DNA from 3 places in the Mesobacillus sp. QJM3NY_10 genome. Region 1 is predicted to be linked to each of the others. Evidence: predicted binding sites of a transcription regulator. Region 1 holds the regulator's gene; each other region holds the start of a gene.
What was found. The regulator Rex, encoded in region 1, represses fermentation and respiration genes when NADH is low (regulators of the CRP and FNR family bind a similar motif). The targets are predictions, from matches to a motif close to TTGTGAAATATTTCACAA.

Region 1 (10,649 bases):
TGATCGGCATTCCGATTGTTGCCTTTATCGGAGCTGCAATGGGAAAAAGCCTTAAGGAAATGGAGACACTCTCGATTCCATACTGGCTCGTGATCAGCTTTTCTCTCACACTTGTGATTGTGCTTCTGCTTCTAAGGAAAGAACGCAGAACAGAGACTGACCTGCGTGATGCTTCATCACCTGCAAGCTCTGCTGCCTGGGCATTCGCAGGTGTATTCCTTGCTCTGTTCGCCCAATCAATCGCGGCTAGCATCGAAAACATGATTGGTATTGAAATGGGCTCGGAGAATACACAGGAAATCATTAAATTGATTGAAATGTTCCCAGTTATCATTTTGGTTAGCTCGATTATCGGCCCTATATTAGAAGAAATCGTCTTCCGTAAAATCATTTTCGGCAGCCTGCATAAGAAAATGAATTTCTTCTTTTCCGCACTAATCAGCTCTGTCATTTTTGCGCTTGCCCATATGGAGCCGGAGCACGTGATCCTATACTCAGCGATGGGCTTCACCTTTGCCTTCCTTTATGTAAAAACAAAGCGGATCATCGTGCCAATCATTGCCCACGTTACAATGAATACAATGGTTGTCCTGCTTCAATCCGTATTTAGGGAAGACATTGAGAGAATGATAAAAGAAGCAGAGAAAATACAAAGCTTTATTGGGGGATTTTAAGTTATGAAGCAATCGCCTTTATTTTCAGGCATTGTCTACATCTTGTTAGGCAGCTTATTCACCTATTTCGCCATCCAGAATGTAAACGAGACAGGCTGGGGATTCTTTAGCTATTTGCTTGTAGCTCTTGCCACGTTCGACTTCGGGTCCGGCATCAGGATGATTATGTTCCATTTCAAACTGAAGAATGTACAGAAAAAATAGCTCCTTCATGAAGGAGCTATTTTTTATTCGACTGATTCAGTTGTTTCAGTATCTGTTGGATAATGTTTTAAGAAATAAATCAATGACTGCAGCTCAACCGCCAAATCAATGTGATGGATCCTGATCGACGGCGGCACATTCAGCCTCGCCGGCGTGAAGTTCAGGATTCCCTTGATATTCGCCTGTACCAATCGGTCTGTGATCGGCTGTGCTACGGCTGAAGGAACCGTCAGGATAGCTACCTGGATCCCTTCCTCGACGACAACCTTGTCAAGATCATCCATGTGATATATTGAGACTTCGCCGATTTTCGTGCCGACCTTTCCTGCGTCAACATCGAAAGCTATCTTGATTTTCGTATTATTATTCTTTGAAAAATTGTAGTTCATTAATGCTGTTCCCAGGTTTCCGACACCGATCAGGGCAACTTTCGTCAGCTCATCCTGGTCCAATGTCTTACGGAAAAAGGTTAGCAGGTAATTCACATTATAGCCATATCCCTTTTTACCTAAAGCCCCAAAGTAGGAAAAATCTCTTCGGATTGTTGCTGAATCCACCTTTACCGCTTCACTTAATTCCGCGGATGACACCCTTTGCTTCCCTGAAGAATGCAAGTTCAATAAGAACCGGTAATACAGTGGCAAACGTTTTGCGGTTGCCTGCGGAATCTTCATAGCATCATTCGTCATTCTCCATCCTCCACCCTGTCCGTTATTTCTATCTCAACTTTTCTTCTCTCTTGAAATCACCGTTTTTACCGCCGGTTTTTTCGACCAGATATGTCTTGCCAATCACCATGCCCTTATCAACGGCCTTGCACATATCATAAACAGTCAGCGCACATGCTGAAGCTGCTGTTAACGCTTCCATTTCCACACCTGTATTCCCTTTTGTTTTTACAGCTGCGGCGATATTTAAAATATAGTCATTACCATTTTGCTCCCAATCGAACGAAAGGTCAATGCCTGTCAAAGGAATTGGGTGGCACATCGGGATGATTTCGGATGTCTTTTTTGCCGCCATGATGCCTGCTACCTGCGCGACAGCCAGTACATCCCCTTTTTTCATCTTATTTTCAGTGATTCTACTATATATATCTTCGTTCACGGTTATGCTTGAATGGGCGACTGCCGTACGGACCGTCTCCGGCTTTTCACTGACATCGACCATCTTCGCTCTTCCCTCTTCATTAAAATGCGTAAATTCTGCCATGTTAAAGCTCCTTTCTACCAAATAATACACTATTTTATAAAACTTGTGTGTGAACTTTGTTTCAGTGTTCACAATACACAGGGAATTTTTTACACCTTACCACCTATAGCAGTTCGCACATATTGCCGTGCCTATATTATTGGGTTACACTATCTCTAAGGCAATAGAGGTGAAAATAATGATTTTATTACAGGTGAATCAGCTATCAAAATATTTTGCTGCTGATCTTATTTTATCGAATATAAAGTTTGAAATACAGACCAATGACCGAGTAGCGCTTGTCGGCCGGAACGGGGCAGGAAAATCGACCCTGCTGAAAATCCTCGCCGGGTACGAATCTCATGACGGCGGCGAGATCATTCGCCCAAAAGGGACGATGATCGGCTATCTCGCGCAAAATACCGGGCTTGAATCCGAGAAAAGCATCTGGGATGAAATGCTAGCCGTTTTTGACCATCTGCACAGCATGGAAAAAGACTTGCGCCGGCTGGAAGAAAAGATGTCGGATCCCGCCATTCTGTCAAATGAGACTGAATACGAAAGAGTCATGAAAGAGTATGACCTTCTTCAGGTGCAGTTCAAGGAAAAAGGCGGCTACCAATATGAAGCCGATATCCGTTCTGTCCTTCACGGCCTGAACTTCCATTCTTTTGATTATTCCACAAAAATATCCACTTTAAGCGGGGGACAGAAAACTAGACTCGCATTGGCGAAGCTATTATTGACTCGCCCGGATATTTTGATTCTCGATGAACCGACGAACCACCTTGACATCGATACGCTATCCTGGCTTGAGCAGTATTTACAGGGTTATGACGGCGCTATCCTGATTGTTTCACACGACCGTTACTTCCTGGATAAGGTCGTGAACCAGGTATACGAAATCTCCCGCCATCAGTTGACGAAGTTCCCTGGCAATTACAGCTCGTATTTAGAGCAGAAAGCCGCGAATTACGAACGTGATCTGAAACTATTTGAGAAGCAGCAGGATGAGATCAACAAGCTGCAGGACTTTATTCAGCGGAATCTGGCGAGGGCATCAACAACTAAGCGTGCCCAGAGCCGTCGGAAGCAGCTTGATAAAATAGACCGGATGGACAGGCCCAAAGGCGATGAAAAATCGGCTTCGTTCAGCTTCCAAATTGAACGCCAGAGCGGAAATGATGTCCTGAAGGTGGATACACTTGCTGTCGGCTACCAGAATGAGGTCGTATCTGAAAATATCACATTCAACCTTTCGCGTGGCGACAGCACAGCACTCGTTGGGCCAAATGGCGTCGGAAAATCGACTTTATTAAAAACAATCGTTGAAAAACTGCCTTCAATAACTGGAAATATTCAATACGGTTCAAATGTTTCGATCGGCTATTATGACCAGGAACAAGCAGAGCTCAGCTCGAATAAAAAGGTTTTGAACGAACTTTGGGATGAATACCCCCTTAAATCAGAAAAAGACATTCGTACCGTGCTGGGGAATTTTCTTTTTTCAGGTGACGATGTCCTAAAAATCGTTTCCACCCTAAGCGGCGGCGAAAAAGCTCGTCTGGCACTGGCCAAGCTTATGCTGCAAAACTCGAACTTCTTAATTTTGGACGAGCCGACAAACCATCTCGACCTGGATAGCAAGGAAGTGCTCGAGAATGCCCTGATTGATTACCCAGGCACCATCCTGTTCGTCTCACATGACCGTTATTTTATCAACAGGATTGCCACAAAGGTCCTCGAGCTAGACCGTGGTGGCTCAACTGAATACCTTGGTGATTACGATTATTACGTCGAGAAAAAGCTTGAGCAGGAAGAGCTGAGGGCACTGGCCGAGCAGGCCGCCAAAGCTTCAGGAAGTGCTGTGGACAACTCAAAGCAGGACAAGACCTCCTACCAGCAGGACAAAGAAGCGAAAAAACTCGAACGCCAGCGCAAACGCCGCATGGAAGAAGTTGAAACGAAGATTGAACAGCTGGAATTAGAAGTAGCTGAATACGAAGAACTGCTTTGTGATCCCGAAGTCTTCCAGGATCATGAAAAAGCAGGAGAAATCAATAGTAAAATCGAAGCCGCCAAAGAGAAACTCGACGAACTGATGGAAGAGTGGACAGAACTGGCTTAGTGAGTGAAAACCGGGCATGAAGTTGCCCGGTTTTTTATTTTGTACATAAACTCTTTAATAGAGCCCATGCTAAATTTCACAAAACTAATTGGAAAAAAACGATTGGAATTTCCAATTCGCTATAAAAATGTGATTTTCGCTATATAATTTTTGTTTTCGCTATAAAACTTGGATTTTCGCTATATAATTAAGTTTTTCGCTATAAAACTTGGATTTTCGCTTTAAAAAGTGATCTGCCCCAGATAGTGTTGTCTCATAATCAATTTTCCCCTTGTAAAAGGGGCGCTTTTTAGAAAAAACTCTTTTAAAGTATGCAAAAATCCACAAAAAAAGTCCCGAGTTGAAAACCGGGACTTTTTGTTCACATAGTTATTCACATAGTAAAGACTGATTTATGGCTTATCCAGAGACTTTTCCACATTATCCACAAAATCAGCTCGTTTTATCCACATTGTACACAGTTTTGTTCTTAAAACATCAACATATCCACAGAAGAGTCTGACAACAAATTTTTTACGTACGACTTTCGTTGTGGATAGTTATCTCCAGACCAGGATTTCCATTCAAGGTTAAATCGGCCCGTTGGCCTTTTTCATAAAAAACACTCCCTGCCGCGGCAATCATGGCAGCATTGTCTGTGCATAAAGACAACGGAGGAATGACAATTTCCACATCTGAATCTGCAAACTCTGTGGATAATTTCTCCCTCAACCCTTTATTCGCCGCAACTCCTCCAGCAAGCAGTACTTGTTTTACTCCGTATTCTTTCACAGCTCTTTGAGTTTTTGTGACAAGTACATCAATAACACTCTCCTGGAAGCTAGCTGCAAGCTCTTCAGGTACGATTTCCTCTCCACGCTGCTGTGCGTTATGCACAACGTTGATCACAGCCGACTTCAACCCACTGAAGCTGAAATCATAGGAGCCTTCCTCAAGCCATGCACGTGGCAGGTCGATTGTTGCCTTTCCTTCATGAGCCAGCCTGTCGATATGCGGACCGCCCGGATATGGAAGGTGCAACGTCCTTGCTACCTTGTCATAGGCTTCGCCTGCTGCGTCATCCCGTGTCTCACCAATCACCTCGAAATGACCGTGTTCCTTCATATAGACGAGCTCAGTATGCCCGCCGGACACGACAAGTGAAAGCAGCGGGAAGTTCATCTCCGTTACAAGTCGGTTCGCATAGATATGGCCGGCAATATGATGGACACCAATGAGTGGAATACCATTCGCAAACGCCAATGCTTTGGCTGCGTTAACGCCAATCAATAACGCCCCAACCAAGCCTGGTCCTTCTGTAACTGCAATAGCATCCAGGTCCTTAACATCCACATTTGCCTGGGCCAATGCTTCCTCTAACACAAGCGTGATCTGTTCAACATGGTGCCTTGATGCAATCTCCGGAACTACCCCTCCGAAACGCTTATGGCTCTCAATCTGAGAGGCGACTACATTCGCAAGGATTTCCCGTCCATTTTTCACAATCGCTATAGCCGTCTCATCACAGCTCGTCTCTATTCCCATTATTAATTGATCTTTTGTCATTATAAATTCACCCACATTACTAAAGCGTCTTCCATATTGTCTGTATAATATTGTTTTCTAATAGCTCCTTCTTCGAAACCAAACTTGCGATAAAGGTTTTGGGCCCTTTCATTGCTCACCCTGACTTCGAGCGTCACCCTTAATGCGCCCAGTTCACGAGCCAGTTCCATTACCTTGCCCATAAGCGCCTCACCCAGCTTCATTCCCCTGTATTCCGGAAGCAAAGCAATATTTGTGATATGTGCTTCATCAATGATGATCCACACTCCACAGTAACCAACTACCTTTTGATCCACTTCCACAATCAGATACTGAGCAAACTGATTCTTCGTCAATTCATTGAAAAAAGCTTCCCTGCTCCATGGAATGGTAAAGGAATTAACCTCAACCTCCATCACTTGATCCAAATCATCAACCGTCATATTCCGGAACGTTATCGTTTTATTCATCTTCTCTTCCCACTTATTTTTTAGTCTCTTGCGCTTTTAGCCAATTGGCCTCTGCCTCTGCCAGGCGGATATAGTTAGGAACGAATGTATGAAGGTTAACAGCCTCTTTATCCATCCCTAATAATGCAAGCTCAGCAGGTCTAGGATTCTGTTCAGTGACAGCTGCAAAAACTGCTTTGTCTCCAAGCTCTTCCTTAATGACATCTTCATGGAGTTTCAAATCATTGCTCGTGAAAAGAATTCTGCTGTCCAGTTCATTCAATGTTTTTACCCAATCAGCTGACATAACAAGCTGATCATCTTTTACTATCTGCAACTTTTGATTCTCGAACTTATACAATCCTGTATAAATCTGCCCTCTCCTCGCATCAAAAAAAGGAGAAACATATCCGTCAAAATAGCGGCCAGACGATGCTGCCGCAACCTCAAGGCTTGATACGCCTGATAACGGGATTTTCAATGTCCAGGCCATTGTTTTCGCGATCGTCACTCCGATCCGGACACCAGTGTATGATCCAGGCCCTTCAGCCACGACAATCTTCGATAGATCACCTGGTTTTATATTGCACTCTTCCATCAATGTCTGGATCGCCGGCATGACGCGTACCGAATGATTCTTTTTTATATTGGAAATATACTCGCCCAAAACTGTCTCACCATCAAGAAGACCAATACCTAAAACATAATTGGACGTATCAATCGATAATACCTTCATTTAAAAAATCTCCTTACACAATTCTTCATACCGATTGCCCTTCGGCTCAGCAACGATTCTTCTAGCTCCATTTTCATCAAGATATAATTGAAGGAGCAATAGCTCTTCAGGCAGCTGGGCTTCAATCAGATGAGCCCATTCAACAACCGTCACACCATTACCTTCAAAGTATTCTTCAAAACCAAGATCTTCAAACGCATCTTCAACACGATATACATCCATATGATATAACGGCAGACGTCCCTGGTACTCCTTGATAATTGTAAAAGTAGGACTGTTCACATTCCTGGTGATTCCCAATCCTTCTGCAAGGCCTTTTGTAAAAGTCGTCTTTCCTGCACCTAAATCCCCTTCAAGGGCAATCACATCTCCCGCTTGAAGAAGACCTGCCAGCCTTTTCGCAAAATCCTTTGTCTCTTCCGGCTGCTTTGATATGAATTGATAACTCGCCATATATATCACCTAACTAACAGTCGATTTTATAATACAAAAAACCTTAGGATGTCTCCTAAGGATGAGGATACTATATGTAGTTTACACGATTTAAGGAGGACGGGCAAAAAAACCAGCCATTTTTCGTCGTTTTTAGGCAATAAAAAAAAACGAAACCATGTTTCGTCCTGACAATCTATCAATTTATGAAAATGGCGGTCCCGACCGGGATCGAACCGGCGATCTCCTGCGTGACAGGCAGGCATGTTAACCGCTACACCACGGGACCAATATGTATAAAAAGATGGATTATTGCGGGGGCAGGATTTGAACCTGCGACCTTCGGGTTATGAGCCCGACGAGCTACCGAACTGCTCCACCCCGCGTCGATAATATAAGAATCCATTTAAATTTTTAAAACAGCCCGGCGGCGTCCTACTCTCACAGGGGGAAACCCCCAACTACCATCGGCGCTGAGAAGCTTAACTTCCGTGTTCGGTATGGGAACGGGTGTGACCTTCTCGCCATCGCCACCAGACTATTTAATTAAGGAAAGGACAGTTATTTTGCTTCGCAAAAAACTTTATTCCCTCAAAACTAGATAATGTGTAAGAAGAATAAGAAGCAACGAGTAATCTATTTTGGTTAAGTCCTCGAACGATTAGTATCAGTCAGCTCCACACGTCACCGCGCTTCCACCTCTGACCTATCAACCTGATCATCTTTCAGGGTTCTTACTAGCTTGCGCTATGGGAAATCTCATCTTGAGGGGGGCTTCATGCTTAGATGCTTTCAGCACTTATCCCGTCCGCACATAGCTACCCAGCGATGCCTTTGGCAAGACAACTGGTACACCAGCGGTGCGTCCATCCCGGTCCTCTCGTACTAAGGACAGCTCCTCTCAAATTTCCTGCGCCCACGACGGATAGGGACCGAACTGTCTCACGACGTTCTGAACCCAGCTCGCGTACCGCTTTAATGGGCGAACAGCCCAACCCTTGGGACCGACTACAGCCCCAGGATGCGATGAGCCGACATCGAGGTGCCAAACCTCCCCGTCGATGTGGACTCTTGGGGGAGATAAGCCTGTTATCCCCGGGGTAGCTTTTATCCGTTGAGCGATGGCCCTTCCATGCGGAACCACCGGATCACTAAGCCCGACTTTCGTCCCTGCTCGACTTGTAGGTCTCGCAGTCAAGCTCCCTTGTGCCTTTACACTCTGCGAATGATTTCCAACCATTCTGAGGGAACCTTTGGGCGCCTCCGTTACTCTTTAGGAGGCGACCGCCCCAGTCAAACTGCCCACCTGACACTGTCTCCCGCCCCGATCAGGGGCGTGGGTTAGAATTTCAATACAGCCAGGGTAGTATCCCACCAGCGCCTCCACCGAAGCTGGCGCTCCGGTTTCTCAGGCTCCTACCTATCCTGTACAAGCTGTACCAAAATTCAATATCAGGCTACAGTAAAGCTCCACGGGGTCTTTCCGTCCTGTCGCGGGTAACCTGCATCTTCACAGGTACTATAATTTCACCGAGTCTCTCGTTGAGACAGTGCCCAGATCGTTACGCCTTTCGTGCGGGTCGGAACTTACCCGACAAGGAATTTCGCTACCTTAGGACCGTTATAGTTACGGCCGCCGTTTACTGGGGCTTCGATTCAGAGCTTCGCGTGAGCTAACCCCTCCTCTTAACCTTCCAGCACCGGGCAGGCGTCAGCCCCTATACTTCGCCTTGCGGCTTCGCAGAGACCTGTGTTTTTGCTAAACAGTCGCCTGGGCCTATTCACTGCGGCTCATCTAGGCTATTCACCCAAATGAGCACCCCTTCTCCCGAAGTTACGGGGTCATTTTGCCGAGTTCCTTAACGAGAGTTCTCTCGCTCACCTTAGGATTCTCTCCTCGCCTACCTGTGTCGGTTTGCGGTACGGGCACCTTTTATCTCGCTAGAGGCTTTTCTTGGCAGTGTGGAATCAGGAACTTCGGTACTATATTTCCCTCGCTGTCACAGCTCAGCCTTCACGCAAGCGGGATTTGCCTCACTTGCAGCCTAACTGCTTAGACGCGCATATCCAACAGCGCGCTTACCCTATCCTACTGCGTCCCCCCATTGCTCAAACGATAAAGAGGTGGTACAGGAATATCAACCTGTTGTCCATCGCCTACGCCTTTCGGCCTCGGCTTAGGTCCCGACTAACCCTGAGAGGACGAGCCTTCCTCAGGAAACCTTGGGCATTCGGTGGATGGGATTCTCACCCATCTTTCGCTACTCATACCGGCATTCTCACTTCTAAGCGCTCCACCAGTCCTTACGGTCTGACTTCAACGCCCTTAGAACGCTCTCCTACCACTGACATCTAAGATGTCAATCCACAGCTTCGGTGATACGTTTAGCCCCGGTACATTTTCGGCGCAGAGTCACTCGACCAGTGAGCTATTACGCACTCTTTAAATGGTGGCTGCTTCTAAGCCAACATCCTGGTTGTCTAAGCAACTCCACATCCTTTTCCACTTAACGTATACTTTGGGACCTTAGCTGGTGGTCTGGGCTGTTTCCCTTTTGACTACGGATCTTATCACTCGCAGTCTGACTCCCACGGATAAGTCTTTGGCATTCGGAGTTTGTCTGAATTCGGTAACCCGATGAGGGCCCCTAGTCCAAACAGTGCTCTACCTCCAAGACTCTTACAACGTGAGGCTAGCCCTAAAGCTATTTCGGAGAGAACCAGCTATCTCCAAGTTCGATTGGAATTTCTCCGCTACCCACACCTCATCCCCGCACTTTTCAACGTGCGTGGGTTCGGGCCTCCAGTTGGTGTTACCCAACCTTCACCCTGGACATGGGTAGATCACCTGGTTTCGGGTCTACGACCACATACTCATTCGCCCTATTCAGACTCGCTTTCGCTGCGGCTCCGTCTTCTCAACTTAACCTTGCATGTAATCGTAACTCGCCGGTTCATTCTACAAAAGGCACGCCATCACCCATTAACGGGCTCTGACTACTTGTAGGCACACGGTTTCAGGATCTATTTCACTCCCCTTCCGGGGTGCTTTTCACCTTTCCCTCACGGTACTGGTTCACTATCGGTCACTAGGGAGTATTTAGCCTTGGGAGATGGTCCTCCCAGCTTCCGACGGGATTTCTCGTGTCCCGCCGTACTCAGGATCCACTCAGGAGGGAACGAAGTTTCAACTACAGGGTTTTTACCTTCTTTGACGGGCCTTTCCAGACCACTTCATCTACCCCGTTCCTTTGTAACTCCATGTTGAGTGTCCTACAACCCCAAGAGGCAAGCCTCTTGGTTTGGGCTAT
Region 2 (10,649 bases), 950 kb from region 1:
GCCTGGGTTTTGTTTTACACTTTCCAGGTTTGTACGTCATCTGCTTCGATGATTCCCAGAATAACATCATCTACGTCCGGATCCTTTAAGACATTGTCCCTGACCCTGAACTTGATATCATCTGCATCAGCCAGTGTCAGCCCTTTGCGGAGTTCCAGATAGCTTTCGACATGGTACTGCCTGCCCTCCTGAACAATCCTTAATGTATTGATATCAATGACATCTGGATCTGACAGGATGAGATTAGCTATACGGTCCTCAACTACTTTAGGTGCTGAAACACCAATGAGACCTACCGTGTTCTCATACCCAATCTTCAAAGCAATCCCGATCAGCAGGATGCCAATCAGCAAGGTTCCAATTCCATCAAGCAAATAAAATCCTGTTACATGGGCAAGGACAATTGAACCCAATGCTAGGAGCGCTCCAAATGTCGCAATTAAATCTTCATAGAAAACCAGTCTTGTCGGCGGAGCTGCAAGGCTAACATTCTTAAATGCATTTGCGACTATACCAAAGCCCTTTGCATCGCTTCTTGTTTCATGGGCAATCTCTTTCATGGCCTTAACCAGAATTCCTCCATCAACAAGTACCGCAATTACCATGATAATGACATTAAGCCACAAATTGGATGAAGCTTTCGGATGCTGGACCAGCTCCCACCCTTTGATGACTGTTTCGTATGCCATGATCGAAATGATGATGACCGCCACGAGCACGAACAGGTTTACAACCCTTCCAAATCCAGTCGGGAAGCGTTTGGTTGCTTCTTTTTCCGAAATAGCACTGCCGATGAAAACAAAAAACTGATTCAATGCATCCGCAACCGAATGAAGTGTTGTCGCGAGCATCGTACCGCTTCCGCTGATACCAGCAGCTACCCCTTTGATGATTGCAAGGAAGGTATTCCCTAGCGCTGCAATCCCTGAAGATTTATTTCCTCTTTTTAAAAAATCAATCATTGATGACATTTCTCCACCCGCTTTGCTATTTTCTTCTATCGGTTATATGTCCTTTACATTTTTCACATTTCTGTCTTCTTTAAACATCTATTTGAATTTAGCTGGTATTAATTAGAGTAAGGCATAGCTAAAAAAGCCCATTAGGAATATCTCCTGATGGGCTCATTACTAAAATTTACGTCCTGCTTTTAGAGGCTTCTCCAACTCTTTTGTTATAGGCATTCCATTTCTGTTTTGCGTTGATCAAGATGTCCTCTACCAACAGCTCGATTCCGATTGCCGTCAGCGAGAAGACGTTAGCATAATGCTTCTTCACTTCCCATTTCAATTCATGCTTCCCGCAAATACTGTATTTGTTCACTTCTTCCATTTCCTTGCTGAGCAATGCCAGTTGCTGGTTTTTTTCCTGTTCAGGAAGAGCAACGATTTCATCGATTTTTTCTATATATTCAAGTGACTTGGTGATTTTCTCATTCACCTCATCATGTGTCTTATTGTCTACAAGGTCATACTTCAGTTTAAAAGCATTAAGGCTTCTGGCAGATTCATAGGTTGACCTGACAATTTCATCCCTGGTCATATAATCTGTTTCAAAGCTGAGCATGTATTTCCATGATGGCTGGGTGATTGCTTTTCTATGATCTTCAATTGTATGGCAGAATTTCTTATAGCCATATTTTTCAGGATCTTCAAATGCCGGGCTAGCCGGATCCAGGAACGGTGCAAGCGGAGCGACAAAATAGGATAGTCGTTTATCCCCACCGCACGCATTGTGAATCTCCTCACAAAAATCGACATTATCAAGGGCGCTTTGATAATCCTGATGCGGTATGCCAACCATGAAAAATATATCAATCTTCTTGCAGCTATGCTTCAATGCAGATTGCAGCGTTTCAATCACTTTTGCATTCGTGCAGTTGAATTTGCCGTTATAACGGCGAATTTTCTCATCATGTGTTTCCAAGGTCAATTCAACGCTGTATTTCGGTACAACCTTCTCGATTTTCGCAAAAAACTCTTCGTTTGCATACTGGAATAATTCAAATACCAACTCATTCTTAAGATTAATCTTGCTGAGCCTCTCAAAAAATTCATCGACATAATCCTTACCCGCCTGGCGTATATCATGAAGAATGAAAATTGGTGCCCTGCTGAAGCGCTGGATGAAAAGAATGTCTTCAACTAGTTTCGCAGGCGAGCGTTTAGCCAGGACTTTACGGTTGCAGTTATCCTTGTACGATTGTTTCGAGCCACCGCATATCAAGCATCCCTGGGTACAACCCTTTGCCGTGAGGATCGCCGTATTAGGGTATTGAAGCCAGCCGTTGTATGGCAGTGGATCCAGGAAGTTTTTATATTTGAAGACCGACTTGATTGTATATCGATAGCCGGGAATATCAAATTCATCCAGGCTGTCAGGAACATGGCTTAACGGGTTGTATACTGGAGTGTCTCCGTCCTTCCAAGTAAGGTTTGGGATCCCGCCTAGATGATGGGTTCCATTTTTCAAATGGTTGATTAAAAGGAGCATCAATTTTTCGGTTGAATCGCCCCGCATGACAAAGTCAATGAATGGATATTCTATTAGCTCTTTATGGTAATAAGTTGCTGATAAACCGCCAAAAACCATAGGAGTTTCAGGATGAAGGTTTTTCACAATTTTCGCCAGTTCAATACTTCCATGAGCGTGAGGGAGCCAGTGAAGGTCAATACCAAAAGCCCGTGTCTTGATCTTTTTCAATTTCTTTTCGACATCAAAATTTTCATCCATCAGCATTCGATTCGCGATGTTGATGATTTTAACGCGCAAGCCTTGGCGTTCTAAATATTCCGCAATGCTCGTCAGGCCAATAGGATACATTTCGAATACTGGAGAGGATGGAACAACGTCACTGATTGGGCCAGCCAACAGCGCATTTTTTCGGAAATCGTATACACTTGGCGCATGGAGAAGAACTAAATCGTATCTCAAAATACTCACCTCGAAGTAAAATATACTCTATTAATCTGCCTAATAAAGGCAATGTATGATTACACCTTAATGATAACTCCCGGATCCTTCGTCTTAGTCCCGCAAAGTGTAATATTTTGTGAACAACTGAACAAATCCGATTCTAGAGAGCGTCAGACCCTGTTGAATAAAGGGATTGCGAGTTTATGAAAGTTTTGTGGATAGGGATAAGAAAAGCGCAAGCGCCTTGGTCAGCCCCGACAAGCGCTGGAGGGCCGACCAGTGAAGTCGTTCTTTGACTTCATTGGGCGGACCGAAGCGACTCGAGGGGCTAGGCGCTGAAGCTGGACAATTCTCGAAGTGGAAATTTATACTTTCTTATCTCGTAAAAAAAAAGACTGCTAAATAGCAATCTCCCAATAAACTATTTTTCCTGCTGGACCATCAGGATTTCTTCCTCGACTCTGCCCAATTTTAGCAAATGTGAATCAAGCCGTTTGTGGATCGTGCTGAATTCTGTATTGTTTTTTAACTCTGCTTTGCTTAGCAATTCCTTTAACATGTTTTCGATTTTTGCACTCTGCGCTTCTTCCATTCTTTCAAGTGCGTCTTTAATATCTGTAATGTCGATCTGGTTAGATGTTACCCGATGTTCAATACTATCGACTTTCTCAAGACGGTCGAGTCTTTTTTCTATGTGTTCAGTTCTTTTATTCAATGAGTCAATTGAACTCTCGATACCTTTTAAGAGATTAATGATTTCAGATAACCCTTCCATTTTGCATGGCTCCCCTTTATTTGGCTTAAGGTTATTTTATCATCATTAACCACATCGATATGTTACAAAACTGGTAACAAAAAGGTTATTTGTTTGCATTTTTGCCACATTTCATCTTACTTCAGCTCTAGGTCGCTCAACGCTTTTTCAGCGTTTCTTCTGGACATATTTATGGAGTTCCAGCTTTCTTCTGAATACTGCAGATCTTGCTTTCTTTGCAGCAACAAGTCTGAGAGACCTGGGTGGTCCGGATTAATTTCATAAAGCTCCATCAGCCCCTCCACTCCTTCATAGGACAACGAATTCAGATAGTAAATATCTATTTTTCCGGATTCTGAGTAACGCTCCAAATTGCGTTCGACGACAAATCGGTCAAGCTGGATTGTGTTGACCAAAGTATAGAAAATGATTGCGGATATAATGTAGAAGCGTACAAGCGATAGCCGATCCATCCATATCCTTATTAATGAATAGCATAAAATCACCAGCAGGAAAATCATGAATGAATGGGCCAGCACCCTGGCAAAGGTAAATCCGTACGCCTCTTCATACATGAACAGACGTATAAAAGCTGAATATAGCATGACTCCGCTGAAAAAAACGAGTAGTGACAGAAGGCCGCGAATAACCAGCGTCAAAAATTTAGCCGTTTTTTCAACATAGGTAACAATTGTTGAGATGATCAGTAAATTCAGCAAAGTGACAAAAAGCAGTTCAAAGAATCCTCTGCGCGCAAATTCAGCATACGTATATCCTTCTTTCAATGTTTCACTGAAAAAATATTGGAATTGGACAACCACAAATAGCAGGTAAACGACATTCAATAAAGTCAGCACTGTCAGACTGATGACACTATCCCACGCCATCTTTTCATTTTGCGTCTGCAGTTCAGGAGGCAGAGACTGCCTGGTCCTTAGCACCTGCAGTATTCCAAAGATCACCAATGTATAAATGATGATTGCGATTGTACGCAAAACCTCTTCTTCTATTTTCAATCCCAAAAGCCAGCGCGGTATAGTACCTAGGAGGTTTCCAAACTGCTGGTCAGCAGAGACAAGCAGGTTGACGATGACAAACAAGAGCGGCAATGAAATAGCCACACCTATTAACACTTTTCGAATCGTTGCACTCTTTCTTTCTTCAATTCCCCTGACAGCCAATTTTGGAGCATACATAATGAACCTGAACACATATGCAATCGCAGCTCCTACTGTTGTAAAGAGCTTTTGGACAAACGGCCATCTATGCCACTGGTTCTCCATCGGGTAGGTGACAAGTACAAGTTGAATAAGTACCATCACTGGAATCACCAGGATGTTCAGCATATATAAAACCATATTCGAATTCAGGAAAAAACTTGTTGCGAGCAGCCATATTGAAGCAATCAAGAGTAATCCAAGCTTTTTATTCGTAAAGGAGAATGAACGATACCTCCAGAAAAATACTCCATAAAAGCAAGTAATAAAAACAGGATACGACAATCCAATTATGCCATGCAAAAATGACCTTTCCGCCAAAATTCCTAAAGCAAGACAGACCAGGAAAAATATCCAGTCTCCTTTTTTTAGTTTAAATTCCATTTTCTCTTCCATTTTCACTCTCTCCCTCCACCTAGAATAACTAGGTATATATTCAAAAAAACACCCTGCAATTCTATATACATAGAATTTCTATGTACTAGACCAAAAAAATTAGATGGAAGCCTTTTTCCCCCATCTATATCCAATCCAGCAAATCGGATACAATAGCGCCGTAAAAAGAATACAAATAATAATGAATATCGGGCTCAGCAGCGGCTGGAACCAGTCATGCGGTATTAGCTTGAACAAAGTCAGATTCATAAGAATGATGTTCGGCAGTATGGACAGGATAAAAGTCTTTTTCATCAATCTTCTCCCTTTATGGCCAAAGCCTTTGCCTATCTCATATCCAAGCAGTGCCCAAAAGAAGAGATAAAGCAAAATGATCACAGCAGGTATCGAGGTGAGGCTTTTCCACGCCATGTCAATGAAAGGGAAATCGAAAAGATTATGTACCAGAGTCAGGATGGTACCGCCAACGAAGAAAATCAGGTTGGCCAAAATGAAAACCCATTGAGTTTTCATTGGTGTCGTTGATAGTTCTTCACGCCAGCTATCCGCAATTTCTTCTGGAGTCCCCAATCTTGAATAAAGTTCCGAGCTGATATCCGCTTCATCTCTTTGTTTACCGTTAAATTCGCCCAGCATTTCTGTGATATGGCTGTCGTATTCAGCCAAAATCTGCTCTTTGTCTGGATGCTTCCCTAAATGCCTGCCAAGCTCGGTGAGGAAGTCAGTCTTTAACTGGATCATTTTTCGGTCTCCTGATCACTTTGTTCATAACATTGACGAATTGCTGCCACTCTTCTGTCTTCTCTATGAGGACTTCTCTTCCTTCTTCAGTGATCCGATAATATTTCCTGGCCGGGCCTTTTTCCTGCTCCTGCCAGTAAAATTCAATGTATTCCTGCTTTTCAAGTTTATGCAGTGCTGGATACAAGGTTCCTTCTTTTACCTGAAGACTATGGTCACTTCGCTTATCAAGTTCTTTCACAAGCTCGTATCCATACATATCCCGTTCATTCAACAGCTGGAGAAGCACAAGGGATGTGCTACCTTTTAAAAGTTCACGATTAAACATCCTATCACCTACCTAGTATTAAAAGGTATATATCCGCATCATAATATAACTTGGGTAATTTTGCAAATAGAAAATCAAAAGCAGACTGCAATCATTTGCAAGTCTGCTTTTTAAATATGACTAATTGCTTCCGGATGTTGCTTTCAGTCCAATGATGCCGACCAAAATAAAGCCTACGAACATCAGCCTTAAAAGATTGCGCGGCTCTCCAAACAGGACAATCCCGAGAATGACTGCGCCTGCTGCTCCTATTCCTGTCCAGATTGCATATGCGGTACCAATTGGCAAAGTTTTAACTGCCATAGACAAAAAATAAAAGCTTATTGCCATGCCTACCAGCGTAATCAACGAAGGTACAGCTTTGGTGAATCCTTCTGTATACTTCAGGCCTATGGCCCACACGACTTCAAATATACCGGCAATAACTAAATAAAACCAAGCCATAATTCTTAACTCCTTTCATAAGAAAAGCGCAAGCGCCTTGCTCAGCCCCGACAAGTGCTGCCCGCCTCAAAGCGCCACGTCCTGTGGCTGGCGGGTCTAGCACATCGTGTGCCTCAGAGGGCATGACAGTGAAGTCGTTCTTTGACTTCATTGGCAGGACTGAAGCGACTCGAGGGGCTAGGCGCTGGAGCTAGACACTAATCTAAGTGTAAAAGTTTATATTTCTTAAAAAACGAAAAAAGCTCAAGCGCCTTGGTCAGCCTAGACATGAACTGGAGCAGGACTAAAAAAACCCGGGAGATATCATGGATATCTCCCGGGTTTTTGTCCCTCCGTGTACACAGGCATCCCTGTGCGCCCTCTCTCGGACCAGTCCAGCATAAACGCCGCGGAACCCTAGAGGACTTTTTATAAAAGGAATAATAACATAATCTACTTCTTCAGTCAAAAATGCCAATCAGGTCTCCTGGGGCTGCTTGTTCATCATTGTTTCATATTCATTTGATGGCAAAGGAGGCGAGTAGAAATACCCCTGGACTTCTTGACAGCCAAGTGATTTCAACAGGTCAATCTGCGATGCCGTTTCAACACCCTCGGCAATGACCTTTAACTTCAGGTTCGTTGCCATTGAGACAATCGTTGATATGATTTCGCGGTTTTCCTGGGAGTGTGAAATGAAGCTTTGGTCAATTTTCAACCGATCGACTGATAGTTTACTTAAATAGCTCAAAGAACTGTATCCCGTTCCAAAGTCATCAATGCTGACTTCAATTCCAATTTCCCTTAATGCCTGGAGCTGTGAGTTGATACTGTCTTCCTTCTTGATCATGATGCTCTCAGTCACTTCGATTTCAATCAACTCACCATAAAGATCATACTCCTTAAGAGTATGCTGCATGAACTTTACGAAATCCTCCTGGTAGAAATGGATAATCGAGATATTGATTGAAGTACGAGGAACCTCGAACCCCCGATCTTTCCATGTGACAAGCTGACTGAACACCTGCCTGATGATTAATCTCTCGAGGGGTACGATTAAGTTCGCCTCCTCGGCAATCGGGATGAATACACCAGGAGGAATCATTCCATGGCGAGGATGCTTCCATCTAGCCAATGCTTCAGCCCCTGTTATTTCATTAGTTGTTGCATTGTATTTAGGCTGGTAGAAGACGGTGAGAGATTTACTATTTATAGCGTTCCGCAAATCATTCTCAAGCTCAAACTTATTCACGTTCTGATCCACCATACTCTGGTCAAAAAACTGATAGTGGTTTGCACCGTTTTCTTTTGCCTTATACATCGCCATGTCAGCGTATTTCAGCAATAATTCAAGGTTATTTGTATCTTCAGGATACTTCGAGATTCCAATACTTGCCGTGATCAGGAATTCCATGCCCTCCGCAAAAAGCGGTGACTGGAATTCTCGTACAATCTCATTGGCAATCTTGTCTGGCTGATTTCCTTCAGTAACAAGAATCGCGAATTCATCACCGCCAATTCTTGCCACAAGACATTCCTCTGGCACAACTTCTGAAAGCTTCTTGCCGATTTGCATCAAGATTTTATCACCAAACGAATGCCCGAAGGTATCATTGATTCTTTTAAACCGGTCAAAATCAAGATAAATTAACGAAAATGCTTCATCCTTTATAAATTGTGAAGCCATTACTTTCTCTAAGTTCCGTCTATTAGGCAAATTAGTAAGTTCATCATGATATGCCAGATACTCAATCATCTTGTCTGCTTTTTGCTGTTCTGTTATGTCCCTGACTATCCCAAAGACACCAACTGTTTTATTTTTGACAATAATCCTGACTGCTGTGATCCTCACGTCCGCATAAGTCGAATCAGCCCTTTTAAGGGTGGTTTCAATCAATTTCGTCTCGCCGCTAAGGACTTTCATGAAATATTTCCTGATTTTCTTTTCTTCCTCGCTACCGCCAATCAGATCAATGAAATGCAGTCCAGCTAATTCATTAGGCATGTAACCTGTCAGTTCAACTGCCTCTTTATTGACACTTAAAATATATCCTTGCAAATCGACCCTGAACACAGAATCAGGGTTATGGCTGAACAAGGATAAATGGGATTGGACATTCTTCATGATGAGCTTTTCGCCAAACAGGTCAGGAACGAGCATGAATAATAAGTTTGCGGCGGCCATATAAATGAACGGTGCCAGGAAAGAATGCACGCCGCTTCCATCCGTAATCTCCATCATTGAAGTCAAGACGATATATGGAATGCCTCCCATTGCCATGCCCCCAAGGACACTTCCCGTATATTTATAATTTTTGACAAACTCATAAATATCCTCATTTGTAATCTGCATTAAAAATCTGATCAGCGTGAAGGATGTAACCAATATCATCAAAAATACCATCACCGATAATATTGGCTGAATCTCGATTGCTTCCCTGAAGATTATATAAAATGCAGTATACTCTGCCATCATGATACTAGCTGCGATTAATAGGCTGGTGAATATATACTGCGATGTGTTCGCAATGTCCCTTTGTGCCAGGCTCAAAGCCGCATAGGACCCAACTCCGCAGATACCAAAGAATAACAGAAAAAATAAATAAAAATTGCTCGTCGAAAATGGGACGCCTGCGGAAATAATAACAAACAGATGGGTCAGCATAAATGTAAGAGCCAAAAGAAGTGAATAAAGGACCATTTTACGTTTTTTTCTATCAATAGCCTTTTTGATTTGCCTGCTGAATTCAACCGCCATTATTGACGAAATGATTAAAAAAACGACAGTCAGAGCTATATTATTAAAGTCGAATATGTACATATGGGGAATATTCATCCTGCCCCTCGTTTCTGTCTGGTTTATTTGATTTCAGACTAGCGGTCTATGTATGACAATTTCCGGGAATAAAACTGAAGCTTTCTAAATATTATACAATATTCAACATTAATTGAACTGTTTTGAGTATCATTTTCACAATTTTCAAAACGATCCATTACCAATCTAACGGTAAATTTTATATAATATAAGGAGAAGCAATTCATTTATTTTCTCTAAACCCTCCCCGGTTCCTGCTTCAATCACCATGGTAAACCATTTTCAAAATATCACAAAAGCACAGACTCTTTCTTTTATATCGGCAAAACCACAGATTTTTTAACCCAAATCCGCTTATAAGGCTTTACAAATATATAACGCCACATATGTTATTGGATTATTGTGAAATAAGGGTACTTCCTGCCCTAGAAAGGAGGGGAATAGTATGGATAAGGATAAGGAGAATGACAGAAGAAATATCAAAAATACTTTTCCGCGAAAACCCTGCTTAAGAGTCGCAGCTGCAGCAGTCTGGCCAATTATCGGTTATCTGATTGACCTCGTGTTTGATTTAATCCCATATGTAACTGTTTTAGGTTCCGTTGGAGGCTTTGCCCTATATTTTCTTTTCACTCACAGGACGACAGAAATACCAAACCATACACCAAAGGTTTGGCCAATCATTGAGACCAGTGTTGAAGAGATAAAAAAAGCAGTACGTATTTATTCGGAACAGCTTCCAAAAGGCGTCTACCGCACAATTCTCGTTAAGGAAGATAACAGCATTGATGTTGAGCAACTTGCCCCAATCCTTAAAGGCCTTCCATCCCGAAATTTTTACATGTCAAAGGAAACATATGATATTTTCGATGAAGACGAGAAAGATCTCGCACTAACGATAGATAAAGTCCAGAAAGCAGTAGACCTCTATGTTAGGGAGAATAAGGAATATCCAATGCTGCCTTATGATCCATTAAACAGGGTGAACTATTATCAGCTTTTGAAGGCCCATTGCCTGGACACCCAACCAGAGATTGAGCTTTATATCACCAATTACGA
Region 3 (10,649 bases), 450 kb from region 1:
TGAATACAAAACTCCCTTAAATGAGACGCTAAGTTAAAAGGGAGGGGCTATTTTTCATGAAAAAGCGTAATTTTTTCTTAATTCTTCTATCAATAGCAATCCTCACTGCATTCGAACCGCAAAAACGGGAGCTCCCGCCGATTCCTCAAGAAGATCCCCAGACTGAAAAAGTTGCGATCGTGCTGATGGAGCAGCCGGTGGAAGAACAGCAAATCAAAAATCAGCTAAAAAACCTAAAAAACACAAAGCTCCGCCGCATCTTCACGCATGCGGTCAATGGATATTCCGTTAAGGGACCTATCTGCGAGCTTCAACAGCTTGAAAAATCCAATGACATCCAATTTTTATCCGAAGTAAATACGTACAAGGTTGAGAACTCAGCCCACCTGCCAAACCGATACAAGCCAAGCGAAAGCTTTATCGATAATTTCGAATTGATTGGAACGGAGGCAGTCCGCGGGCTTCTTGATGAAAAAGGCAATCGTCTAACGGGGAAGGGTGTGACGATCGGCGTAATCGACACAGGGATCGATTATGAGCATCCTGACTTGCGGAGAAGTTTTTCCGGGGGCCATGACCTGGTTGATGGCGATGATGATCCGATGGAAACGAAGGGTGCCGGCTTTAGAAGCACCCTGCACGGAACGCATGTGGCGGGCGTCATCGCAGCGAATGGAAGAATGCGAGGGATGGCTCCCGATGCGAAAATAATTGCCTACCGGGCGCTGGGTCCAGGTGGCAGCGGAACGACAGAACAGGTCATAGCTGCTATTGATGAAGCGATAAAGGATAAGGTGGATATCCTGAATCTTTCGCTCGGAAATGATGTTAATGGTCCGGACCTCCCCATCAGCTTGGCGCTCAATAAGGCGGTCGATGAAGGAATCGTCGCCGTAACTTCATCCGGGAATTCGGGTCCTAATCGCTGGACTGTGGGCTCACCGGGTACGGCTTCAAAAGCCATTTCAGTAGGTGCGTCAACACCTCCAATGCAGGTGCCGTATCTCAACGCCCCAGGACTATCTAAAGAAATACGGCTAGAACTTTTACAGGGTTCGGACAATTGGAACATTACCCAAAGTGAAAACCTTGTATTTGCAGGACTGGGCACGAAAGAGGAGGTGAAGAGTGTAAGGGATAAGCTCGTGTTAGTAGAACGGGGTAAGCTTACTTTTACCGAAAAAGCGAAGAATGCACTTCAAGCTGGCGCAATCGGGGTGATCATCTATAACAACACAAAGGGAACATTCTTTGGAAACCTCGAAGAGAATCTGCCAATCCCAGTGGCCGCGATCAGTAAAGAAGCAGGATTGGCGCTAAAAAAACATCTCAATAAAAACTCGATGCTGATCCGCATGAATTTAATAGAAGAAAGAGATATACTTGCTGACTTCAGCTCCCGCGGGCCGGTGACTGTCACATGGGAAATCAAGCCGGACATCGTCGCTCCCGGCGTTGCGATCAACAGTACAATTCCAGGAGGCTACCTCCCGCTGCAGGGAACGAGTATGGCAGCGCCCCATATTGCAGGAGCGGCAGCCCTGATCAAGCAGGCCCATCCCGATTGGACCCCGGCTGAAATCAAGGCGGCAATCATGAACACGGCCAAGGATATTAGCGACCGTGACGGCATTAGGTACCGGACATTCGAGCAGGGAGCAGGAAGAATCCAGCTGGAGGCAGCGATCAATACGGAGAGCCTGGTCATTCCAGGGTCGCTTCAATTCGGTAAATTCCAGCTTGCCGATAATATGCATCGTCATAGTGCGAAGCTTTCAGTCAAAAATACAAGTTCAGCCACTAAAACTTATTCATTTTCTATTCCAAAAAAAGAACAGGGAATAGAATGGGAGCTTCCAATGAGCTTTTCGCTGAAACCGAATGAAGCGAAAAACTTGGAGCTAGCGATGAAAGCCACTCCGGATTTGTTAAAAGATAAAATCCATGATGGCAGCCTCGTTATGGATGATGGGAAAAACAAGATAAGGATTCCATACTTGTATGTTCTGGAAGAACCGGATTACCCGCGGGTGATGGGCTTCGACTTCGCGCCGGCAGATAACGGTAAGGCTTATCGCTATGAAGTCTATTTGCCGGGAGGAGCAGACGAATTTGGCATCGCGCTTTTTGATCCAGATCAATACCGCTTCGTCGGATTCCTTGATTGGGGAAGAAAGCTGGAAAAGGGAATGGTAGGAAAGGAAATACCTCTGGAAAAATTGCCGGAAGAAGGACTTTACCTTGCCAAAGTATTCGCAAAGAAAAAAGGGCGAGAGAGCACGATAGACGCGATGATTTTTATAGGTAAAAATATAAGGTCTGGAGAGCACGATTGAAGCAGTGGTTTATAAATAATACAAGGGCCGGAGAAAGGTAATTCCTTTCCGGCCCTATATTATTTTCATTAAACTATTTGTTTTCTCGCAGTATCCGTGTCACACTTCAAAAACGGCATTAATGGAAAAAAACACTGAGAAAATTCAGGCAAAAATAAGCTTTTATAATATAATACTAGCATAGGGTTATTGGTATATATTTTAAGTGAAAACTTTGTGAATTTTTTCACCGCTATGGATTGACATTGACAATAGCCTATTGTATGCTTACAAAGGGCATAAAATGATAAGGTTTTCAATGTTGATATGCAAGCTTTTTTTGTGAAAATATTGTTTTTTCGGAAAATGATTTTTCACCCCCTGAAGCTCCCATTCTCAAAAGTGAGGATGCGTTTTTTATGCGCCGAAACAACCGCCACCCTTTTCAAGCGATGGCACTCATGTCCGCTATACTATCTCAATTGGTAGGCTCCATTTTAATTGGCATTTTTTCCGGAAGATGGCTGGACCAGAGTCTTGGTACAGAGCCACTTTTCTTAATATTCGGATTGCTGATCGGATTGGCGGCAGGTGTTTATGCCATGCTCCGCCTCATCCAACACTTCTTTTCGGGAGACTAGCCATCTATGGAAATTCAGGACTTGTTTATCCGCCAGCGCAAATACATATTCACCCTGTTGTCTTTATACGTACTCGGGTACGGCTTTACAAGCTATCAATCTGTTTTTGCCGGGTTGATCTTTGGTACAAGCCTGAGCCTTTTTAATTTATGGCTGCTTGCGAGGAAAATGAACAACTTCGGTGATTCGGTTGTACAGGGGAAGAAGGTGCGCTCGCTCGGCTCGTTGTCGAGGCTTGCTACCGGAGCGCTTGCTGTGATCGTTGCAATGGAATACCCCGATCGCATTGACCTTGTATTTACGGTTTTGGGATTAATGACAGCTTACATTGTCATTATGATAGATTTTTTTGTCCAGTCTTTTCAATCACGTAAATAGCGGGGAAGAGAGGTGAATAATTGATGCATCATGAAGCTCCATTATTAGATTTATTTGGGCTTACTTTTAACTTAGCAAATTTGCTGATGATCACAATAGCGAGCGCTCTTGTATTCATCATTGCAGTTCTTTCCACTCGTAAACTGGCGATGAAACCGACCGGGATTCAGAACTTCATGGAATGGATTATGGATTTCGTCAAAGGAATCATCAACAGTACGATGGACTGGAAGGATGGAGGAAGGTTCCACGTCCTCGGGATCACATTGCTGATGTATGTGTTTGTTTCAAACATGCTGGGACTGCCTTTCGCGGTCGTTTACGACAACGTCCTATGGTGGAAATCACCGACAGCTGACCCGGTCATTACTTTGACTCTAGCAGTCATGGTAGTAGGACTTTCCCATTATTATGGTGTCAAGCTTAAAGGGACTGCCGAATACGGCAAAGAATTTTTTAAACCATTTTGGTTCATGTTCCCGATCAAGATTATTGAAGAGTTCGCGAACACGCTCACACTTGGTCTTCGTCTTTACGGTAACATTTACGCAGGTGAGATCCTGTTGGGTCTGCTTGCAGCCAGCCTCGCAACCGGAGTAGGCGGACACTTGGCCGCAGCACTTCCGATGCTTGTATGGCAAGGTTTCTCCGTTTTCGTCGGAGCAATCCAGGCATTTATCTTCACAATGTTAACGATGGTTTATCTCTCTCATAAAGTGAGCCATGACCATTAATATATACCTGTTCATTTAATGGACAAAACTCAAAAAAACATTTTTTCATACATTAAAGGAGGAACTTTATAATGGGTCTTTTAGCAGCAGCAATCGCAATCGGTTTGGCAGCACTTGGTGCAGGTATTGGTAACGGTTTGATCGTATCACGTACAGTAGAAGGTATCGCTCGTCAGCCAGAAGCTCGTGGTATGCTTCAAACTACAATGTTCATCGGGGTTGCATTGGTTGAAGCGATTCCTATCATCGCTGTAGTTATCGCGTTCATGGTTATTGGTGGTTAATTCATTATAAGAATTTAAGATGGCGAAGATCATTCCGCGCGAACCTTCGCCATTCTACTATGTAGGCTTTCTGCCGGTTCAATCCGGCGAGAGCATACCTGAATTTGAATGCAAGCAATCGTTTGAAATAAAATCGGGCAAGCCTGGGATTTCTAACGGGCAGCCTTATGCGTCGGTTTCTAGCCGTAGGCTTTTAGCGAGATGACGCATGTTGGACCTTTTTAATCATGGTACAACTCTTGAAGGGAGTGAATCGAGGGTGTTAACAATGAATTTTGTATTGGGAGCGGCAGCCGGCCTTAACACAGGCGATATCTTGTTCCAGCTTTTTATGTTCCTTGTTTTGTTAGCATTGCTTAAGAAGTTCGCTTGGGGTCCATTGATGGGCATCATGAAGGAACGTGAAGAGCATATTGCTGGCGAAATCGGAGCGGCTGAAAAAAGCCGTGCTGAAGCACAGAAACTTTTGGAAGAACAGCGTGACATGCTTAAGCAAGCACGCACAGAAGCACAGGGCCTAATTGAAAACGCAAAGAAACAGGGCGATGTACAGCGTGATGAAATCATTGCATTGGCACGCACTGAATCTGACAGAATCAAAGAATCTGCGAAGCTTGAAATTGAACAGCAGAAGGAGCAGGCTGTTGCGGCAATCCGCGAACAAGTGGCTTCACTTTCTGTATTGATTGCTTCTAAAGTAATCGAGAAGGAAATCTCTGCGGCTGACCAGGAAAAGCTCATCAATGAATACATTCAAGAGGCGGGTAATGCCCGATGAGCAACTCGACAGTAGCAAAACGCTATGCCCTGGCACTTTTTCAACTCGCTTCTGAAAAGCAGGCTCTCCCGCAGGTTGAGGAAGAGCTTCGCACTGTAAAAGAAGTTGTTGTGAACAATCCGGAATTGACTGCATTTTTAAAGTCTCCAAAGCTTCCGAACGAGAAGAAGAAAGAGGTTTTAAAGACAGCTTTCGGTTCAGTAAGCACATATGTCCTTAATACTCTGATGATTTTGGTTGACCGCCACCGCGAAGACCAGATCGCAGACGTTGCTGATCAGTTCATCGCCCTTGCAAATGATGCAAAAGGCGTGGCTGAAGCAAAAGTTTATAGTGTCCAGCCGCTCTCGGCTGAGCAGGCTGAAGCACTTTCAGCTTCGTTCGCGCCGCAGGTTGGCAAACAGTCACTTCATATTGAAAACATTGTAGATTCCAATTTGCTTGGAGGCGTAAAGCTTCGCATTGGAAACCGCATTTTTGACGGCAGCTTGCGCGGCAAGCTAGACCGCTTAGAACGTAAATTGCTAGGCTAAGATTCGTAGATAGGGGTGAAACTCATGAGCATCAAAGCTGAAGAAATCAGTGCGCTGATAAAATCGCAAATCGAAAATTATCAGTCGGAAATTCAAGTGAGTGATGTGGGTACAGTTATCAATGTTGGTGACGGTATCGCCCGTGCTCATGGCCTCGACAATGTCATGGCTGGAGAACTTGTTGAATTTTCAAATGGCGTTATGGGTATGGCACAAAACCTGGAAGAAAATAACGTCGGTATCATCATTCTTGGACCTTTCACGGACATCCGCGAAGGCGACGAGGTACGCCGTACGGGCCGCATCATGGAGGTTCCTGTAGGGGAACAGCTTATCGGCCGCGTCGTAAACCCTCTTGGACAGCCAGTAGATGGCATGGGTCCAATCAATACAACTAAAACTCGTCCAATCGAGTACGGTGCACCAGGCGTTATGGATCGTAAATCCGTTCATGAGCCTTTGCAGACTGGTATCAAGGCGATTGACGCTCTTGTTCCAATCGGACGCGGACAGCGTGAATTGATCATCGGTGACCGCCAGACTGGTAAAACATCTGTAGCGATCGATACAATCCTTAACCAAAAAGGCCAGGACATGATCTGTATCTACGTTGCAATCGGACAGAAGGAATCAACTGTACGTAACGCGGTTGAAACTCTCCGTAAGCACGGCGCGTTAGATTACTCTATCGTTGTTACAGCATCTGCTTCCCAGCCAGCTCCATTGCTATACCTAGCTCCTTACGCTGGTGTAACAATGGGTGAAGAATTCATGTACAATGGCAAGCACGTGCTTGTCGTATATGATGACCTTTCAAAACAAGCGGCAGCTTACCGTGAACTTTCCTTGCTGCTTCGCCGTCCTCCAGGTCGTGAAGCTTACCCAGGGGATGTATTCTACTTGCACTCACGCTTGCTAGAGCGTGCTGCTAAGTTGAGCGACGCTAAAGGCGCAGGTTCAATCACAGCACTTCCGTTCATTGAAACACAAGCAGGCGACGTATCTGCTTACATTCCAACGAACGTTATCTCAATCACAGACGGACAGATCTTCTTGCAGTCTGACCTATTCTTCTCTGGCGTACGCCCAGCGATCAACGCAGGTCTTTCTGTATCCCGTGTAGGTGGATCCGCTCAAATCAAAGCGATGAAGAAGGTATCTGGTACACTACGTCTTGACCTTGCTTCATACCGTGAATTGGAAGCATTCGCACAGTTCGGTTCTGACCTTGACAAAGCAACTCAGGCAAAACTGAACCGCGGTGCCCGTACGGTAGAAGTTCTTAAACAAGATCTTAACAGGCCGCTTGCTGTTGAAAAGCAAGTAGCAATCCTATATGCACTTACTCGCGGTTTCCTTGACGATATTCCATTGCAGGATATCCGCCGCTTCGAAGGTGAATACCTTTCATGGTTAGACCACAACCATACAGAAGTGTTAGATCATATCCGTTCAACGAAGGAACTACCTTCAGACGACGATATGGCTGCTGCACTAAACGCTTTCAAAAAGACGTTTGCAGTATCCGAGTAATTTAATTAGCGGAAGCGCTTGATCGCTGAAGCTTGATGAGGAGCAGTGCCAGCCATTAGCTGGTCCTGCCTGACCTTGGACTAACAATTCTTTTGTAAAAGGGTGGTGAGAACCGAAATGGCATCTTTACGCGATATAAAAAACCGTATTACTTCGACTAAAAAGACGAGCCAGATTACTAAGGCAATGGAAATGGTATCCGCAGCTAAATGGAACCGTGGAGTCATGAACGCGAAAGCATTCGTCCCTTACATGGAGAAAATCCAGGAAGTGACTGCCTCCATCGCAATGGGCAGCAAGGATTCCAACCACCCAATGCTGAACAGCCGTCCAGTCAAGAAGACGGGATATCTAGTGATTACATCTGATCGCGGACTTGCAGGTGCTTACAACAGTAACGTCCTGCGCCAGCTGTATCAGACGATCCAGCAACGCCATAAATCAAATGATGAGTTTGCGATTATCGCGATCGGGCGTGTCGGCCGTGACTTCTTCCAAAGCCGTGGCATGAACGTTGTCCTTGACATCGTCGGCATTGCAGATCAGCCGTCCTTCGCGGAAATCCAGGATATCGCCAGCAACACAGTTGGCATGTTCTCGGACGGAACATTTGATGAATTATATATTTACTACAGTCATTACGTCAGCGCGATCGCTCAAGAAGTAACAGATAAGAAGCTGCTTCCGTTAACGGATATTGGCGGAGCATCAACAAAGCTTACCTCTTATGAATTTGAGCCGAACGCTGAGGAGATCCTGGAAGTTCTCTTGCCGCAATACGCAGAAAGCTTGATTTACGGAGCACTGCTTGATAGCAAAGCAAGTGAACACGCTGCACGTATGACAGCCATGAGAAACGCAACGGACAATGCGAAAGAGCTGATCAATTCCCTCAGCTTGAGCTACAACCGTGCGCGTCAGGCTGCCATTACCCAGGAAATCACCGAAATCGTCGGTGGAGCTGCAGCACTCGAATAGATTTTTCAATAACAGGGGATGTGGCTTGATGCCGCATCCCATCATGATGTATATATTTCAACTAGTACGATAGGAGGGAACAAGATGAACAAAGGACGCGTTCTCCAGGTTATGGGTCCGGTTGTTGACGTTAAGTTTGAAAGCGGCAATCTTCCAGAGATCTATAACGCTTTGAAAATTGTAACCAGCGATGCGGATGTGAACATCGAGCTAACTCTTGAAGTAGCCCTTCACTTAGGCGATGACACAGTTCGTACAATCGCGATGTCTTCCACAGACGGCCTTAAGCGTGGCGTCGAAGTATTAGATACAGGTGCTCCAATCTCCGTTCCGGTTGGGGACGTAACACTAGGACGTGTATTCAACGTATTGGGTGAGTCAATCGACCTTGAAGCTCCAGTCGCTGCTGATTCACGCCGCGATTCAATCCACAGGGAAGCTCCAACATTCGAACAGCTTTCAACTGAGGTTGAAATCCTTGAAACAGGGATTAAGGTAGTTGACCTTCTTGCTCCATATATCAAGGGTGGTAAGATCGGATTGTTCGGTGGTGCCGGTGTAGGTAAAACCGTATTAATCCAGGAATTGATTAACAACATCGCTCAAGAGCACAGCGGTATTTCTGTATTCGCCGGTGTTGGTGAGCGTACACGTGAAGGTAATGACCTTTACCACGAAATGACTGACTCTGGCGTTATCAAGCAAACAGCAATGGTATTCGGACAGATGAACGAGCCGCCAGGAGCACGTATGCGTGTTGCCCTGACTGGTTTGACAATGGCTGAATATTTCCGTGATGAGCAAGGACAGGACGTTCTTTTCTTCATGGATAACATCTTCCGTTTCACGCAAGCAGGTTCTGAGGTTTCCGCGCTACTTGGCCGTATGCCATCTGCGGTAGGTTACCAGCCAACTCTTGCAACTGAAATGGGTAAATTGCAGGAACGTATCACATCTACTAACGTAGGTTCTGTTACTTCCATTCAGGCGATCTATGTACCAGCCGATGACTACACTGACCCGGCTCCGGCTACAACTTTCGCTCACTTGGATGCAACAACGAACCTTGAGCGTAAGCTTTCTGAAATGGGTATCTACCCTGCGGTGGATCCACTTGCTTCGACTTCACGTGCATTGACACCTGAAATCGTTGGCGAAGACCACTATTCAGTAGCTCGTCGCGTACAGCAAACATTACAGCGTTACAGAGAACTTCAGGATATCATCGCGATCCTTGGTATGGATGAGCTTTCTGACGAAGATAAGCTAACTGTACACCGCGCTCGCCGCATCCAGTTCTACCTGTCACAAAACTTCCACGTAGCCGAACAGTTCACAGGACAGAAAGGTTCTTACGTGCCAGTTAAAGAAACAGTTAAAGGATTCACAGAAATCCTTGACGGCAAATATGACCACCTTCCAGAAGATGCATTCCGCCTAGTTGGCCGAATCGAAGAAGTTATCGAGAATGCAAAACGTATGGGTGTAGAGGTCTAATAACGGACCAGGAGGGTAAAAAATGAAGACGATTAAAGTCAGTGTTGTTACTCCCGATGGGCCGGTGTATGAATCAGATGTTGAAATGGTAAGCACAAAAGCGAGCACAGGCGAACTTGGAATCTTGCCAGGCCACATTCCTATGGTTGCACCGCTACAAATTGGCGCTGTCCGTTTGAAAAATGGCAGCAATAACGAGTTCATTGCAGTCAGCGGCGGCTTCCTCGAGGTCCGTCCCGAGCAGGTAACCATCCTTGCTCAATCTGCAGAACAATCATCTGAAATCGATCTTGAACGTGCACTAAAAGCAAAAGAACGCGCTGAGCAGCGCCTGCATGAAAGAAAGCAGGAGAACATCGACTTCAAGCGTGCAGAACTTGCCCTGCAACGTGCGATCAACCGTATTTCAGTTGCAGAACGCAGAATTTAATTTTTAGATTGAACACCCTCCGGTGATGCTGGGGGGTGTTTTTTATCATGTAGAGTGAGGAGGCGAATCCGCTACCAAATTATTTGCAATTTTGGGGGCAGCTTCCGTTTCGCCAATATAGTAGTGAAAATCGCCAATAAATTTTAATTTTCGCCAATAAAAAGTTTTTTTCGCCAATAAATCGAAATTATCGCCAATAAAAATGTGAAAACCGCCAATAAAACTAAACAACAGCCAATTTACTCTCCGCTTTACAGAAGAATATCTCATCCCATCCACACTTTTTAAGTAATATCAGAAGAATTCAACATTCCATCAACAATTTTCATGCAAAATCACAAAAAAAGATCGCCAAAAACAATTCAACATCACTCTTACCCAACAGATTGCCATAATGTTGACAAACGTCACTGACAACTTACCCCAAAATGTATTTAATATAAAATGTAACCGATTGTCTTATTTTAGGAGCAGTGGATACCGAAACAAGGGGGCTGCACACTCCAAATCGATGCGCTGCCACGGCAAGAAAAAGCCTGGAGAAAACA

Region 2: AC0VX7_RS06090 (TIGR04190 family B12-binding domain/radical SAM domain protein) is a predicted target of Rex. The motif match lies at 3,051-3,068, and genes of this name have one in related genera.
Region 3: AC0VX7_RS22875 (AtpZ/AtpI family protein) is a predicted target of Rex. The motif match lies at 2,551-2,568, and genes of this name have one in related genera.

The regions. Positions count from the first base shown of each region.
Region 1 is NZ_CM149675.1:246,673-257,321, reverse strand. It holds gene AC0VX7_RS01425 (CPBP family intramembrane glutamic endopeptidase) at 1-674, shown strand, start outside; gene AC0VX7_RS01420 (YdiK family protein) at 678-878, shown strand; gene AC0VX7_RS01415 (redox-sensing transcriptional repressor Rex) at 902-1,567, opposite strand; gene moaC (cyclic pyranopterin monophosphate synthase MoaC) at 1,596-2,090, opposite strand; gene AC0VX7_RS01405 (ABC-F family ATP-binding cassette domain-containing protein) at 2,269-4,197, shown strand; gene tsaD (tRNA (adenosine(37)-N6)-threonylcarbamoyltransferase complex transferase subunit TsaD) at 4,711-5,742, opposite strand; gene rimI (ribosomal protein S18-alanine N-acetyltransferase) at 5,742-6,191, opposite strand; gene tsaB (tRNA (adenosine(37)-N6)-threonylcarbamoyltransferase complex dimerization subunit type 1 TsaB) at 6,205-6,906, opposite strand; gene tsaE (tRNA (adenosine(37)-N6)-threonylcarbamoyltransferase complex ATPase subunit type 1 TsaE) at 6,907-7,359, opposite strand; tRNA gene AC0VX7_RS01380 (tRNA-Asp) at 7,552-7,627, opposite strand; tRNA gene AC0VX7_RS01375 (tRNA-Met) at 7,651-7,724, opposite strand; rRNA gene rrf (5S ribosomal RNA) at 7,761-7,876, opposite strand; rRNA gene AC0VX7_RS01365 (23S ribosomal RNA) at 7,980-10,649, opposite strand, start outside.
Region 2 is NZ_CM149675.1:1,199,275-1,209,923, reverse strand. It holds gene AC0VX7_RS06095 (cation diffusion facilitator family transporter) at 15-971, opposite strand; gene AC0VX7_RS06090 (TIGR04190 family B12-binding domain/radical SAM domain protein) at 1,138-2,934, opposite strand; gene AC0VX7_RS06085 (hypothetical protein) at 3,338-3,691, opposite strand; gene AC0VX7_RS06080 (DUF4153 domain-containing protein) at 3,808-5,283, opposite strand; gene AC0VX7_RS06075 (HAAS signaling domain-containing protein) at 5,383-6,024, opposite strand; gene AC0VX7_RS06070 (PadR family transcriptional regulator) at 6,005-6,352, opposite strand; gene sugE (quaternary ammonium compound efflux SMR transporter SugE) at 6,473-6,796, opposite strand; guanidine-I (ykkC/yxkD leader) riboswitch at 7,108-7,207, opposite strand; gene AC0VX7_RS06060 (sensor domain-containing protein) at 7,254-9,611, opposite strand; gene AC0VX7_RS06055 (DUF3939 domain-containing protein) at 10,036-10,649, shown strand, end outside.
Region 3 is NZ_CM149675.1:4,569,439-4,580,087, reverse strand. It holds gene AC0VX7_RS22880 (S8 family serine peptidase) at 57-2,336, shown strand; gene AC0VX7_RS22875 (AtpZ/AtpI family protein) at 2,735-2,956, shown strand; gene AC0VX7_RS22870 (ATP synthase subunit I) at 2,963-3,334, shown strand; gene atpB (F0F1 ATP synthase subunit A) at 3,358-4,068, shown strand; gene atpE (F0F1 ATP synthase subunit C) at 4,140-4,352, shown strand; gene AC0VX7_RS22855 (F0F1 ATP synthase subunit B) at 4,612-5,130, shown strand; gene AC0VX7_RS22850 (F0F1 ATP synthase subunit delta) at 5,127-5,663, shown strand; gene atpA (F0F1 ATP synthase subunit alpha) at 5,688-7,196, shown strand; gene AC0VX7_RS22840 (F0F1 ATP synthase subunit gamma) at 7,314-8,174, shown strand; gene atpD (F0F1 ATP synthase subunit beta) at 8,259-9,671, shown strand; gene AC0VX7_RS22830 (F0F1 ATP synthase subunit epsilon) at 9,694-10,101, shown strand; gene AC0VX7_RS22825 (hypothetical protein) at 10,147-10,371, opposite strand.